Regions from separate parts of the Chryseobacterium sp. GW823-FHT05E08 genome, predicted to be linked through region 1. Evidence: riboswitches for the same ligand, from Rfam matches in the RefSeq annotation. Region 1 holds a riboswitch; each other region holds the start of a gene.

Evidence for each region. Region 1 has a riboswitch for cobalamin ahead of AC1Q7L_RS20325 (TonB-dependent receptor plug domain-containing protein). Riboswitches for the same ligand answer to the same signal wherever they lie in the genome.
Region 2: it holds a riboswitch for cobalamin, as region 1 does, so the genes downstream of both, AC1Q7L_RS19730 (acyl-CoA thioesterase) here and AC1Q7L_RS20325 (TonB-dependent receptor plug domain-containing protein) in region 1, are expected to answer to the same signal.
Region 3: it holds a riboswitch for cobalamin, as region 1 does, so the genes downstream of both, AC1Q7L_RS09630 (TonB-dependent receptor) here and AC1Q7L_RS20325 (TonB-dependent receptor plug domain-containing protein) in region 1, are expected to answer to the same signal.
Region 4: it holds a riboswitch for cobalamin, as region 1 does, so the genes downstream of both, metE (5-methyltetrahydropteroyltriglutamate--homocysteine S-methyltransferase) here and AC1Q7L_RS20325 (TonB-dependent receptor plug domain-containing protein) in region 1, are expected to answer to the same signal.

What each region holds. Positions count from the first base shown of each region.
Region 1 is NZ_JBXAHY010000007.1:199,667-203,153, reverse strand. It holds gene AC1Q7L_RS20325 (TonB-dependent receptor plug domain-containing protein) at 1-1,219, opposite strand, end outside; cobalamin riboswitch at 1,253-1,429, opposite strand; gene AC1Q7L_RS20320 (cytidine deaminase) at 1,857-2,339, opposite strand; gene namA (NADPH dehydrogenase NamA) at 2,444-3,487, shown strand, end outside.
Region 2 is NZ_JBXAHY010000007.1:63,973-67,459, reverse strand. It holds gene AC1Q7L_RS19740 (cytochrome P450) at 1-888, opposite strand, end outside; gene AC1Q7L_RS19735 (HD domain-containing protein) at 1,072-1,662, shown strand; gene AC1Q7L_RS19730 (acyl-CoA thioesterase) at 1,739-2,122, opposite strand; cobalamin riboswitch at 2,237-2,416, opposite strand; gene AC1Q7L_RS19725 (hypothetical protein) at 2,490-3,290, opposite strand; gene AC1Q7L_RS19720 (YcxB family protein) at 3,407-3,487, opposite strand, start outside.
Region 3 is NZ_JBXAHY010000002.1:808,523-812,009, reverse strand. It holds gene AC1Q7L_RS09635 (YncE family protein) at 1-252, opposite strand, end outside; gene AC1Q7L_RS09630 (TonB-dependent receptor) at 249-2,270, opposite strand; cobalamin riboswitch at 2,380-2,565, opposite strand; gene AC1Q7L_RS09625 (transporter) at 2,665-3,487, opposite strand, start outside.
Region 4 is NZ_JBXAHY010000001.1:371,248-374,734, reverse strand. It holds gene AC1Q7L_RS01715 (Lrp/AsnC family transcriptional regulator) at 2-463, opposite strand; cobalamin riboswitch at 618-800, shown strand; gene metE (5-methyltetrahydropteroyltriglutamate--homocysteine S-methyltransferase) at 1,218-3,487, shown strand, end outside.

The DNA.
Region 1 (3,487 bases):
TTGGAAATCTGAAATTCCTTGAAGCACTGATTCCCACATTGTACCAATCGACAGCATTCCATTTTCCGGAAAACGAAAATTGGAGTGGCGAACTGATATCTTCAACAAAATCTTTTTTAACTCCGGCTTCAAAACGAAGATCTTTCGTAGTGAAATAACGAAGTAATCCCGCTACAGAACCTACATTTCTACTTATATGATCGATTCCGGATGCATAACCTTCGCCTTTATTAACCTGAAATTCTGTAATTAAGTTGAAATTTAATTTTGGAACAATAAAATAATTAAAATCATTTTTCAGAATATAATTTTTTCCTGTTCCGCCACTTGTTTTTGGCCCGTCGATATTCCCGAAATATTGGAAGTTTTCTTCTGTGTAAGCTGCTTTAAATGAATTGCTGAACTTAGTTTTATTCCAATCCCAAGAAATTAAACTTCTTACATTTTGAGTTTCATATTTCGTCGGAGTCTGGCTTTCAAAGAAAATAGGATAATGCTGATTTCCATTAAAAAACTCAGAGATCCAAGAGATTTGGTGATGAGGTGCTATTTTATAAGCCGTCGAAAAATTGAAATTGGTGTTATTATATTTTCCGTTTCTGTTGATATAATTATTTGAATTTTCAACTTCATAATCATTTTCACTAATAGAATAATGACCGGAAGCCTTAAAACTGAATTTCTCGTTGCTGTAAGATGCTTTGAGCAAATTATTAAAAGTACCGAAAGATGCTGCCTCAGAAAATAATGAAGCATGCGCTCCTCTGTTAAAATCCAGATTATTATTTAAATGGATGCTTCCACCGATCGCGCCACTGCCATAACTTACACTTCCTCCACCTGATTTTACAATAAGCTGATCAAATCCGCCAAAAGGGATATTATTAACATCACCCTGACCCAAAAAGTTAGAGTTAATATTAATTCCGTTCCATACAAAGGCAGTTTGCGAAGCTGTTGTCCCTCTGAAAGATGGCGAAGAAACCGCTCCACGACCATTTTCTTTGATATAAACAGCAGATTGAAAGCGTAAAAGTTCAGAAAGATTGGTTGAGTTTTTCTCAGCATCCTGAGGAGTGATGGTGGTAACGTTATGAAAAAGCTTAACCTTACTCATTTGGTTATCAAAAACATAAACGGTGTCAATGGTTTTCTCCTGTGCGAAAAGAAAACAACCATAAGACGAAAAAAGCAGTACTAAAGATCTTTTTATATCCATCACTATTTTACTTTTCCTCCGAAAGCAATCTATTTTTTTATTATGATTTTGGCAGGTCTCCTGACTTTCGCTTTTCTACACCTTCCCGTTTGCACAGTGGTTTTTCGTAGAAATTTCGGTTGCGATTTACAGTTGCGGGGACAGTTTGGGGGTCTCACCCAATTCCCTTTTCATTCCAATACACTGGAAACCAAAATTTTTGCAAAGATAATTTATTAAATTGAAATGCAAAATCGTAAAAGGTTTAAATTAAAAAATCCAACAATATCTATTATTCAAAATTGCCTATTACCAATTACTCATTGCCTATTTTTCAGGAGCTATTTCCAGCTATCCACTCATACTCCTCGCGCCACCACTCTCCAACGCTCAAACCCTCCCACACTCCAACTCTTACTGCGGGGTAACCGTTGCTATCTGGGCTAGGGTATTTGTCGTTCTTTCAATATTCGTCATTGCGAACCGAAGGTGAAGCAATCTCATAAAAAAATTAGTGATAAAAAAGAGTGCTTCGTCGCTTTGCTCCTCGCAATGACAATAAACTTCGCTGAGTGAAACGCCTTTGCGAACGAAAAATATTCTCAATGATTTTAAAGAAAACCTTTGCGATCTTCGCGCTAAAAAAAGCACTCACAAACTATAAGAAAGTAGCATCAAAATAAAACGGCAACAAATCCTTAATAGAATTCACTTTCACGACCACATCATTCATGCTCGAAAAATAAAGATCAATATTTTCATTCTGCTTGGTTTCATATTCAATTAAGCTTTGTCGGCAAGCTCCACAAGGTGGAATCGGCGGATTTTTCTCGTGAAATTCTCTCGGTCCGCCAACAATAAAGATCTTTTTGATCTTTTCATTCGGAAAATTGGCTGCTACCCAGAATAAAGTCGTTCTCTCAGCACAAAGTCCTGACGGAAAAGCCGCATTCTCCTGATTGTTTCCGGAAAAGATCTCTCCATTTTCCAATAAAACCGAACAACCTACCAAAAAGTTGGAATAAGGCGCGTAAGCATTTTCCCTGGCTTGTTTTGCTCTTGCGAACAAAGTATTTTCTATATCGCTAAGTTCACTGCTATTTTTAAAATATTCGTAACCTATCTGTATGTCTTTTTTCATATATTGTGGACCTAAAAAAGGGGGATAAAATTACCTCTTTTTCACCAAGTGGGCAATATTATTTTGTCCTTCAAAATTTTAAATTAAAATTCAAAACATCAAACATGTTATACACTCCTATAAAATTCAGAAATGTTGAAGTAAAAAACCGATGGGTAATGTCCCCAATGTGTATGTATTCTAGTGAAAACGGGATGGCTAATGATTTCCATTACGTCCATTACGGAAGCAGATCGCAGGGCGGAACAGGATTAATTATAGTAGAAGCAACCGGCGTAGAGCCCCGTGGAAGGATCACCAATCATTGCATGGGAATCTGGAATGACCAGCAGGCAGAAAAACTACAGAAAATTGTTGAGTTTGTTCACAAGAATTCAGACAGCAAAATAGGAATTCAGATTGCACATGCTGGAAGAAAAGGCTCAACTTGGAACAATTTGCAAATTCCTGTTGAAGAAGGTTGGGAAACTGTTGCGCCAAGCCCGATTCCTTATCACCCAACAGAAAGAATTCCGCATGTTTTAACAGTAGAGGAAATCAAAGAACAGGTTCAAAACTTTAAAGAGGCAGCAAGAAGAGCGGTAAAAGCAGGTTTTGATGTAATCGAAATTCATGGTGCTCATGGCTATTTGGTTCACCAGTTTTTATCTCCGCTTTCTAATATCAGAACGGATGAATATGGCGGAAGTTTTGAAAACAGAATCAGGTTTTTATTGGAAATTGTAGATGCTGTAAATGAAGAATTGAACGAAAATGTTGCGCTTTTTGTAAGAATTTCCGGAACAGAATACGCTGAAAATGGTTGGGATATTGAAAGCAGTGTAGAATTGGCGAAAATATTAAAAAATCATTCAGTTGACTTAGTTGATGTTTCAAGTGGCGGAAATATTCATGGAGTAAAGATTCCTCTTTTTGACGGATATCAGGTTCCCCTTTCTTCTCAGGTAAGAAATGAGGCAGAAGTAAAAACCGGTGCTGTTGGCTTGATTAAAAAAGTATCACACGCGGAAGAAATCTTGCAAAAAGGAGACGCAGATCTTATTTTTATTGCCAGAGAGATCTTAAGAAATCCATACATTGCAGTTCAGGGTTCGTTTGAGATGGGTGAAGAATGTTTCTTTCCTCATCAATATTTAAGAGCTAAAATT
Region 2 (3,487 bases), 140 kb from region 1:
TCCCTCATCTTCAATTTCTTTTTTTAATTTTTCCTCAGCTTTTGGGTTTTGACTGATCTCAAAAAAGATAAAACTTAAAGCATTGGCAGTCGTTTCATGTCCGGCAATGAAAAGAATAAGCATTTCATCAACCAACTGTTCGTCCGACATTGGAAGTTGCGTATCTTCATATCTCGTCTGGATCAGCATATCCAAAAGATCGTTCTTTTCCTCGCCCGAACTTCTTCTTTTGTCTAAAACACTTTGAATGATCGCTTTTGATCTCTTACTTTTTTCAATGTTTTTATCAATAACACCGAAAATATTCAAGATATTGGTATAAAAAGGTAAACGAACTTCTTTGGTAGAAACTTCCTGAACTTCTGTGATTATTTTGCTTAATTCATTCACGGTATTTTCGTCAACATCAGAACTGAAAAGGGTTTTCGCAACAATATTAAAAGCCAGAGAATGAAAGAAATCATACAGATCTACCTCAGATTCGGTTTTAAATGACTCAAGAGATTTATCAATTTCTTCTTCCATAATGGAAACAAGATTGGCAATTTTTGCCTTACCAAAACCTGGTTGAATCAGTCTTCTTTGCTTTAACCAGTCTTTTCCATTGTTGGTTAACAGTCCTTTTCCAAGATATTTTCCTAAAGTGACAGATTGTATTTCAGATTTTTGATAATTTTTATGATTCTGTTTTAAAATATATTCAACAAACTCTTTATCCTGAGAAAAGATGAAGTTTTTATCGGTAAAACTTGCTCTAATATAATAATTATCACCTACAGATTGATGATTTCCGCTAATGACTTCCAACGGATGGTTTAACCCTTTAAATAAAGAATATAGCTTTCTTTTTCCCTTGATTTCTGCCGGATAATTAAACTCTGGATGCATGTTGAATATTTCTATTAAAAATACAATTAATCTCTTACATAAATGAGCTTTACAATCAAAACCCTTATTTTTGCAATACTATTTGGTTGGAATTTTAAATAAATATATCGTGGTGTCACATGTAGACAAAATCATTTTGAATTAAGAGACGCATCCAATCAATCAATACTATAAAGAGTAAAAATGAAGATACAAAAGGAGATCGATTTTATTTTAGCAGTTGATGCTTTAAAAAATGTACAGAGAAGAAATTATAATGCCGATGATTCGAGAAGAGAAAATACGGCTGAACATTCATGGCAGATCATTATTTTAGCTCAAATCCTTTTTCCATATGCGAAAAACAGGGCAGATGTTGATTTGTTAAGAGTAATAAGAATGCTTTCCATTCATGATTTAGTGGAAATTGAAGCCGGAGATACTTTCCTATTTGATGAAGCAGCAATGGTCGGGAAATTTGAAAGAGAAAAACAATCCGCTCAAAATATTTTCGGAATTTTAGATGAACCTTTACGTTCTGAGTTCTTCAATCTTTGGCTTGAATTTGAAGAAGAGCAAACTCCCGACGCTATTTTTGCCTGTGCAATCGACAGAATTATGCCCTTCATTCTAAATTCTCACACCTCAGGAAAAAGCTGGACAGAAGTCGGAGTAACCGAAAATCAGGTCAGAAATATGTTGGAGAATGCAATCAGCAGAGCTTCAGATGAAATGGGAGAGGCTTTTCAGTATTTAATGATTAAAAATTTGGAAACTGAGAAGGTTGTAAGATAATTTTATTTATCCTTGTGATAATATAAAAGTAAAAGAGGTTTCGGCGGCCAAAGGCCGCCGAAACCATAAAAAGGATTTATAATATTTGAATTGGTTTCTTAAATTCATCAATCGCCACAAAAGTAAAATCACCAACAATTGCTCTTTCTCTTTCGTAAGAATACATTTGTTCAGTGTAGATTTCTACATTTACTTTCATACTTGTTGTTCCAACGTGAGAAACTTTACCAATTAACTCCACAATCGTTCCTGCAGGAATTGGTCTTTTAAAATCAATCTTGTCGCTGCTTACTGTAACCACTCTTTTTCTGGCAAATCGGGTTGCGGTGATAAATGCCACTTCATCCATCAATTGCATCGCTGTACCTCCAAAAAGGGTGTCGTAATGATTGGTTGTATTAGGGAAAACGGCTTTAAAAATGCTGGTTTCGGATGCTTTAATTCTTTCTTCTGTAGTCATATTTCATTATTAATTAAAGCGAAAAGAAAGAATATTAGAACAAACAGAAAATAACAGGAACATAGAAATTCCTGAAAAAAACTATTGATCAATAAACTTCAGATCGCGAAAGTTTTTGTCTTAAAGAAATAGGTAGGTCTCCTGACTTGTAACATCTTTATCTCCTTCCCATGCCTCGCACAGTGGATTCTTGATAAAGACTTTTCGTTACTTACAGTTGCGCGACAGTTCGTGATTTTCACACGATTCCCTTTTAATCTGCAGTTAAGCAGAACCAGTTTCTAAAAAGCCACATGCCATCAGCTAGAAGCCAAAAGCAAAATAACTTTTCGGTGCAAAAATAAGGATTATATGAAAGATAAACGAATTATTCCGGATTATTATAGATGATCTGGCTGATAACCTTGCCTTCTTTGATCGTCCAAAGCGTGGTATAACGGTTTTCTCCTGAGCCATTGATCATATAAAGAAAGATGTGATCATTATCGATAGAAGTCACCCCAACATTATTGAAGTCCATTGTTGGTTGGAATAAATTTTTAATAGCTTCTCTCACAAAAACAGAACCTCTTCCAGGTTGTTGAATCCTGATAGATTTAATTTCCGTCACACCTTCAGGAAGTTCATTACCGATTCCCCAAGGTCTTACTTTATCAATGGTAAGGATTTTTCCGTTAGCATCTTTTTCCTTTTTACGATAACTCGCGGTGGATGGGTAAACATCAATAATTACTTTACTTCTTTGATTAGCCGGAATTTTCGGATCAGTATTATCTGTAAAAATAAGAGATTTTCCGTTTTTAGATTTTGATGGAGTGTAAGGTGGTAACTGATCGATGTAAGCGATACGGTCTTTGTTCACCATACCTTCTTTGTTCAGAGAATCATACCTTACGAAAGGTTTTTCGGTGTCGTCTTTGTCAGGATATTTGATCCAGATCCATTCTGTTTCTCCGGGAGCGGGTTTTACATATACAAAAACATCTCCTCGGCGCATACGGATTTTATCCACAATTTTTCGGTAATTATCCTTAGCAACACGTACCATGGCGTAGCCTTCTTCAGCTTTTACAACTCCAAAAGGAACTTTATTTTGCCCTTTCATTAAGCTCAAAGAAAAAACACTGAAAATTGATAAATAAAATACTTTTTTTGCGGAAATCATCATGAAAAATTTTTGACTCTTCAAATATATAAATTAAATGCTTTTTCTGAACATAATTATATATTGTATTAATGATAAAAAGAAAGAGAATGCATATAAACATTCTCTTTTCTATAATATTAATCATTTCTAAGTTTCGCTTTTACGCCATTATTTTTAATAATCGTTCTGAGCGCTACAATTTCCTGTTTTGTAAAATC
Region 3 (3,487 bases), on a different contig from region 1:
TTCCTTTACGACAGTCGGATTGATCTCTCCATAGATATTCCTGCGGTAAGTTCCTGTTGTATAATCAAAGAAATCTAGTGTGGCTTTATTGGTTCCCATATTTCCTTCATTCAAAAGATAAAAACCTTTGATCGCAGTATTTTCCGGCTGAGCCAGATTTTCCCGCTCTTCAAGAATGATATATTCGTCTGTACGGCATGAAACCAGAAAGACAAATACAAACAACAGCAGAGAAAAGTTTAATTTTTTCATAATGTATAACTTAGAATAAGTTTAAAAAATCTTCCCGGCATCGGGTAACTTAAGACAACTTCGTAGTATTGGTTCAGAGCATTATTTACTTCAAAACTTGCTTTAAACTGATGAGATTTCCAATTGAATTTTTTCTGTATCGATAGATCGTGCGTATACCAAGGCTGTATATGATTAACCGCGATATTGTTTTGATTGATGTCGTAACGCTCTCCTACATAAATGAAACTGTAATTGAAAGCCCAATTTTTATAATCCGCCATTAAAGTAAATGTTCCGCTGTGCCAAGGTGTGTATGGAATCTGATCTCCAAAGAAAGACTCTTCCCTGTCGGAAAAATCTCTTGCACTTTGATAAGTATAGCTTAATAATGGTTTGATTTTTACTTTTCCGACCTGCAATTCTGCCTGAATATTGACATCTGCACCCAAAATTTCAACATAATCAAGATTCTGCATCGTCCATCGGAACATACTTCCATTAGGAGAAGCAATAATTTTATCCTTCACCTGATTGAAGTACCCGTCTACTTTTACATAAAAACCTTTAAAGAAGTTATTATTATCGTAAAATTTTTGATAGGTAAAACCTAGATCGTATTGCTCCGTAAATTCGGGTCTTAAAGAAGAGCTTCCGATTAATGTGTAATACAGATCATTGAAAGTAGGCATCCTGAAAATACGTTTATAGAAACCACGCAAGGTAAAATCTTTAGAATCAAAAGGCTGATAGCTTAAAAATGCGGCCGGCGTCCATTCTGTTTTGTCGGGAGCTTTGGTGTTAAGTTCTACTTCTTCATGAATAAAAGTACCTAAAACACTTCCTAAAAATTTAAACCTGTTCCATTGATAAGTTGTTGCAAAAGCCACAAGCGAAGTATAACGGGTGGGATAAGAAAACTGCCTTAAATCGGCATCCAGCGTATTATACTGAAAATCTACGCTCGCACTCACATCCCAATTTGGCGTAATAGAATACAAATTGGACGATGAAAGATATAACTCCTTCTGGGTATACTGATTCTGAATCTTAATTGAAGAAACCGTATCTACATATTTAGTATAATCGTATGCAAATTTAGCTTTGAACTGTGTTTCAAATTTTGGAAAGATCTTTTTTCTGAAATTAGCCTGAACGAAATAATTTTCATCAACCATTCTTTGTCCTCTCGCATCAAAACGGTTGTTTACAATAGCTCCGGGAATTCCTCGGTTTGATAAATAGCCATAACCTCTTACATTCCAGCTTCCGTTATTTAAAATTCCGTTAACGCTGGTTTCAAAACGCTTTGCTTTAATATCAGAATCAAATCTTTTAAAAATCGTATCATAAGCAACTGCTCCGTCAGGATATTTCCGCGAATATCTATATTTATAAACACCATCACTCTGAATAAATTCTGAACTAAAACTTGCAGAAACTTTATCCGAAATTTTCTGTTCTAAACGAAATGACGGATTAAAAAGATCGATAGAACTGTTTTTTAATCTGACAACGAAGTTTGTTTTCTGATTTCCTTTAAAACTTGGAGTTTTAGGCTGAAGATAAATTGAACCTGACGATCCAAAATCCTTTGCAGGTTGAAAAATTTCACTTTTTTGTCCGTTATACAGTGAAATTTCCTCAATATCATCTAACGAAAAACGGCCAAGATCCACTAATCCGTTTTGTGCATTTCCTAGCTGAATTCCATCATAGAAAACTCCTACATGCTGACTTCCCAAACTTCGGATATTGATGGTTTTCATTCCGCCAATTCCACCGTAATCTTTAATCTGAACTCCGGAAAAATAACGCAATGCATCTGCAACCGACTGACTGTTCAGTCTTTCTAATTGTTCTCCCGAAAGGGTCTGCGCAGGAAGAATCTCTTTAAAATTCTTTTTGTAAATATTAACAGCCTTGATCGATTTCTCTTTTATACTGTCTTTTCTGGTTTGAGAAAAGTATAATTGAGCCATTAGCACAAAAATTGTGATAATAACTTTATGAAGTCCGGAAGTAAATTTTGATACCATTAGCTCTTTGAAAATAATAACGCTAATGGATATAAGAAAGCAGCAATGAAAAGCACAGCGATAACTGCACAGAATCATTGTTGTCCTAAGCTTTATTCCACGAAAGCGTCAAACGTTAAATCTTCTGGCAGGTCTTCTGACTTACTCCATTTTTGAAATCCTTCCCATTAAAAAAACAGTGGATATAATTTTCAAAAACTTTTTTGTGGAGCTTACAGCAGCGGGTCTGTTCCGGATTTACACCGAATTCCCTTTTAAGCGCTTTTTAGGGCTCACCAGATTTCGGCAAAGATAGAAAATTATCGGCAGATACAATATTTTGATTAATCAAATGATTCTCAATTAAATAACAAAAACATCCCGTTAAAATTTTAACGGGATGTAAATAATTATGTTAAATTCCAAAGTTGATAAAAACACTCAATCGGGATTTCGCTTCAATATCTCCTCCTGCCAAATTAGAATAGGCAGGAAGCATCACTTCACTTCCCAAACTAAACTTTTTATAAGAGGCTTCAAAGCCCAATTTTCCGTACAAAGCACTTCCTGCGGTATTGGGCAGATCTTCACGAAATTGTTTATTTCTGTCGTATACTTCTCCCTGCATTCCGGCTTTTCCTGAAAAAATAACTTTTTCATTGGCAATAAGTTGATAGAATCCGGTGGCAGAATAATTCCATTGGTTTCCAAAATCATAATGCTTTTTGTTCTCTGTTTTAATGGTATAATCTGTGTTTAAAAGAACAGCAACTTTATTTTTCTGAAATTTGTAATTCAAAACCATCTGATAATCCCAGCTTCCTGTTCCCAGCTGAAAACTCGGATTAACGCCTGTGATTCCTTTCTCGTCAAACTTTCCTAAGGGAACTTTCACTCCAACTCCTCCGTTTAATTGATGAATATTATCTTTTGAATTGATCAACTGATAGATTCCCATCAAGTTCAAATCTCCAATTCCATTGATCTTAATATCACCCTGCATTGTTTTCTTTTCATGAAAATGAAATGGTAAACTCGCATACACACTTAGCTTTTTAGTTAAAGGAATCTTTCCCCAAAGCTGAATGGTATTGAAGTATTGATCCTGCGTTAAATCCTTTACAAATAAGTTTTCTTTTGCTTTATAATGCTGTGCAAAATATTTAATTCCTATAAATTGTGGATTCAATAAAGACTCAAAACCAGAAGAACCATTTCCTGCAGCACATCCACAGGCA
Region 4 (3,487 bases), on a different contig from region 1:
ACTAAATATTCACCCCATAAATATTCTTCACTTCCGCCATCACAAAAGTGCTGTGCGTACTTCCGATGGAATCTACAGAGCCCAATTTATTGAACACAAAATCCTGATAATGCTTCATATCTCGTACCTGAACTTTTAAGAGAAAATCAAAATCCCCGGAAATATTATAACATTCAGCTACTTCATCAATCTGTAGAATATCTTTCACAAATTCATTTCCAACAGAACGGTCGTGAATTTTTAGTTTGACCTGACAAAAAACGGTAAAACCACGATTCAGTTTTTCAGCTTCCAAAACGGCTGCATAATGTTTAATATAACCTTCCTGTTCGAGTCTTTTCATTCGTTCAAAAACAGGCGATGCTGAAAGATTAACTTCTTTCGCTAACTCTTTTACGGTCAATTTTGCATTCTTTTGTAGGATTCTTAACAGTTGAAGATCCTTTTCATCGAGTCTTTCCACAGAATAATATTCTTTTTTTGATTCTATTTTTCAAATTTAAAGAATAAATATCTTTTTAAATTAATTTAAACAAAATATTATACTTAATATTTAGCACTAAGCCAATCAATTCACTTTAATCAATATCTTTGAACTCCATTTTGTTCTTTAACATACTTCATCAAACGGAAAAGGTTTTACTTAAGGTAAATTAATAGGGAATCGTGTGAAAATCACGAGCTGTCGCGCAACTGTAAGTAACATAAAAAGTTTTTGTCCAAGTAGATCCACTGTGCAAACGGGAAGGATGACAAAAACTGTTACAAGTCAGGAGACCTGCCTGTTCCGAATTGACAATGCTTTCGCGGTTTGAAGCTTTTGGGTCATACAGATGATACTTTTGAACGTATTTGGTTTGAAATTAAATTGAATTGAGTTTTAATTTAATTTATTTTTTAAACGCAAAGATTTTTATGATGACTTCTTATTTTAAAGGAGCAAAGATTTGCGACTTTGTCGCTGATGAAGCTTATGTTTTATACGCCCGCTTCTTAAAATCAATTTATTGATTCTTCTTTGCCCGCTTAAATAATATAGAAAATTGAATTAAAACTTGGCGTCAAAAAAATAAAAAACATTAAGCCAATTCTTTTATTTAAAGAAAAAATTACGTCCTCACTGTATTTACTCTATTCCATAAACTCTTTTCCTCGACTGTATTTCGAAGTGTCTGAAGAACTTTTAAAATCAAATTTAATTTAAAAGTTTAAAAGAAATGCAAACACACTTAGTAGGCTATCCGCGTATTGGTAGCAACAGAGAACTTAAAAAAGCTTGTGAAAACTATTGGTCAGGCAAGATCCCATTAGACGAATTGTTGGAAGTTGGAAAAACCATCACTCAAAACAACTGGAAATTACAGCAGGAAGCAGGAATTGATCTTATTCCATGTAATGATTTTTCATATTACGATCAGGTTTTGGATATGACGTTAACGGTTGGAGCAATTCCGGAACGTTATCAGGAAATTGCTCTCAAAAAGTCTGAACTCGACCTTTATTTTGCAATGGCAAGAGGTTTTCAGAAAGATGGATTGGATATCACCGCCATGGAAATGACCAAATGGTTTGATACCAACTACCATTATATCGTTCCTGAATTTCAGAAAAACCAGGAGTTTAAGCTATTCTCCAATAAAATCATCCAAGAATTCATCAGTGCAAAACAAGCCGGAATTAATGCAAAACCTGTCATTATCGGTTTATTAACGTATTTATTGTTAGGAAAAGAAAAAGAAGAAGGCTTTGATAAATTGGATTTAGCAAAAAACTTACTTCCCGTTTATATTCAGATTTTAAAAGAACTGGAAAATCACGGTGCAGAATATATTCAGTTTGATGAGCCTTTTTTAGCTTTAGATTTAAATGAAAAAGCGAAAGAAACATATCAGTTTATTTATGCTGAAATCAGAAAACAATTCCCAAATCTGAAATTCATTGTAGCTACCTATTTTGATGGATTAAAAGATAATCTTGCCTTGACTACTTCCCTTCCGATCGATGTTTTGCATATTGATTTAGTTCGTTCACCAGAACAGTTGGATGAAGTTTTAAATAATATTCCAACAATTTTAAGCCTTTCTTTAGGAATTGTTGACGGTAGAAATATATGGAAAAACGACTTCCAAAACTCATTAAATATCATTAAAACTGCCATTCAAAAAATTGGTTCGGAAAGAGTTTTTATTGCACCGTCTTGTTCATTGCTCCACTCTCCTTTCGACCTTGATTCTGAGAAAAACGAAGATATTTTATCTCCTGAAATCAAGCAATGGCTGGCTTTTGCAAAACAGAAAATTTATGAAATTGTTAATTTAAAAAAATTAGCTTCAGAAAATCCGGATTATAATGTTTTACAAGCTTTGGCTGAAAATAAAAAGGCCATTGAAAACCGTAAAACCTCAACATTAATTCACAATCAGGATGTGAAAAATCGTGTTGATGTGACGACTGAAGAAGATGCAAAGAGAAATTCACCATTTAATATAAGAAAAGAAACTCAGCAGCAAGTTTTGAATCTTCCTCTTTTTCCAACAACGACAATTGGCTCGTTTCCACAGACGAAAGAAGTGAGAACCTGGCGAGCAAAATTCAAAAAAGGAGAATTAAATGCCGAACAATACAACAATTTATTAAAACAGGAAACCGAAAGAACCATCCGTTGGCAGGAAGAAATAGGGATCGATGTCTTGGTTCACGGAGAGTTTGAGCGAAACGATATGGTGGAATATTTCGGGGAACAGTTGGCGGGATTTGCTTTTACACAAAACGGTTGGGTTCAAAGTTACGGAAGCCGTTGTGTGAAACCGCCAGTGATTTTTGGAGATGTTCACAGACCGAATCCAATGACGGTTTATTGGGCTGAATATGCTCAATCTTTAACTCAAAAATGGGTAAAAGGAATGTTGACGGGACCTGTAACGATTCTTCAATGGTCTTTTGTGCGTGACGATCAACCTCGTTCATTGACTTGCAAACAAATTGCTTTGGCGATTCGTGATGAAGTAAATGATTTGGAAAAAGCGGGAATCAGAATTATCCAGATTGATGAACCGGCAATTCGTGAAGGTCTTCCGTTGAGAAAATCTGACTGGCAGAATTATCTGAAATGGGCCGTTGAAGCCTTTAGAATTTCGGCAAGCGGTGTGGAAGATGCGACCCAAATTCATACGCATATGTGTTATTCTGAATTCAATGACATCATCCAAAATATAGCAGATATGGATGCTGATGTGATTACGATTGAATGCTCCAGAAGCCAGATGGAATTGCTGAATGCTTTTGCAGATTTCAAATATCCGAACGAGATTGGTCCAGGAGTTTACGATATTCACTCGCCGAGAATTCCGTCAAAAGAGGAAATGGTAAAATTGCTGAAAAAAGCACAAGCCGTCATTCCTGCACAACAACTTTGGGTAAATCCCGATTGTGGTTTGAAAACCCGTCATTGGGATGAAACGGAAAAAGCGTTGATTGCGATGGTAGA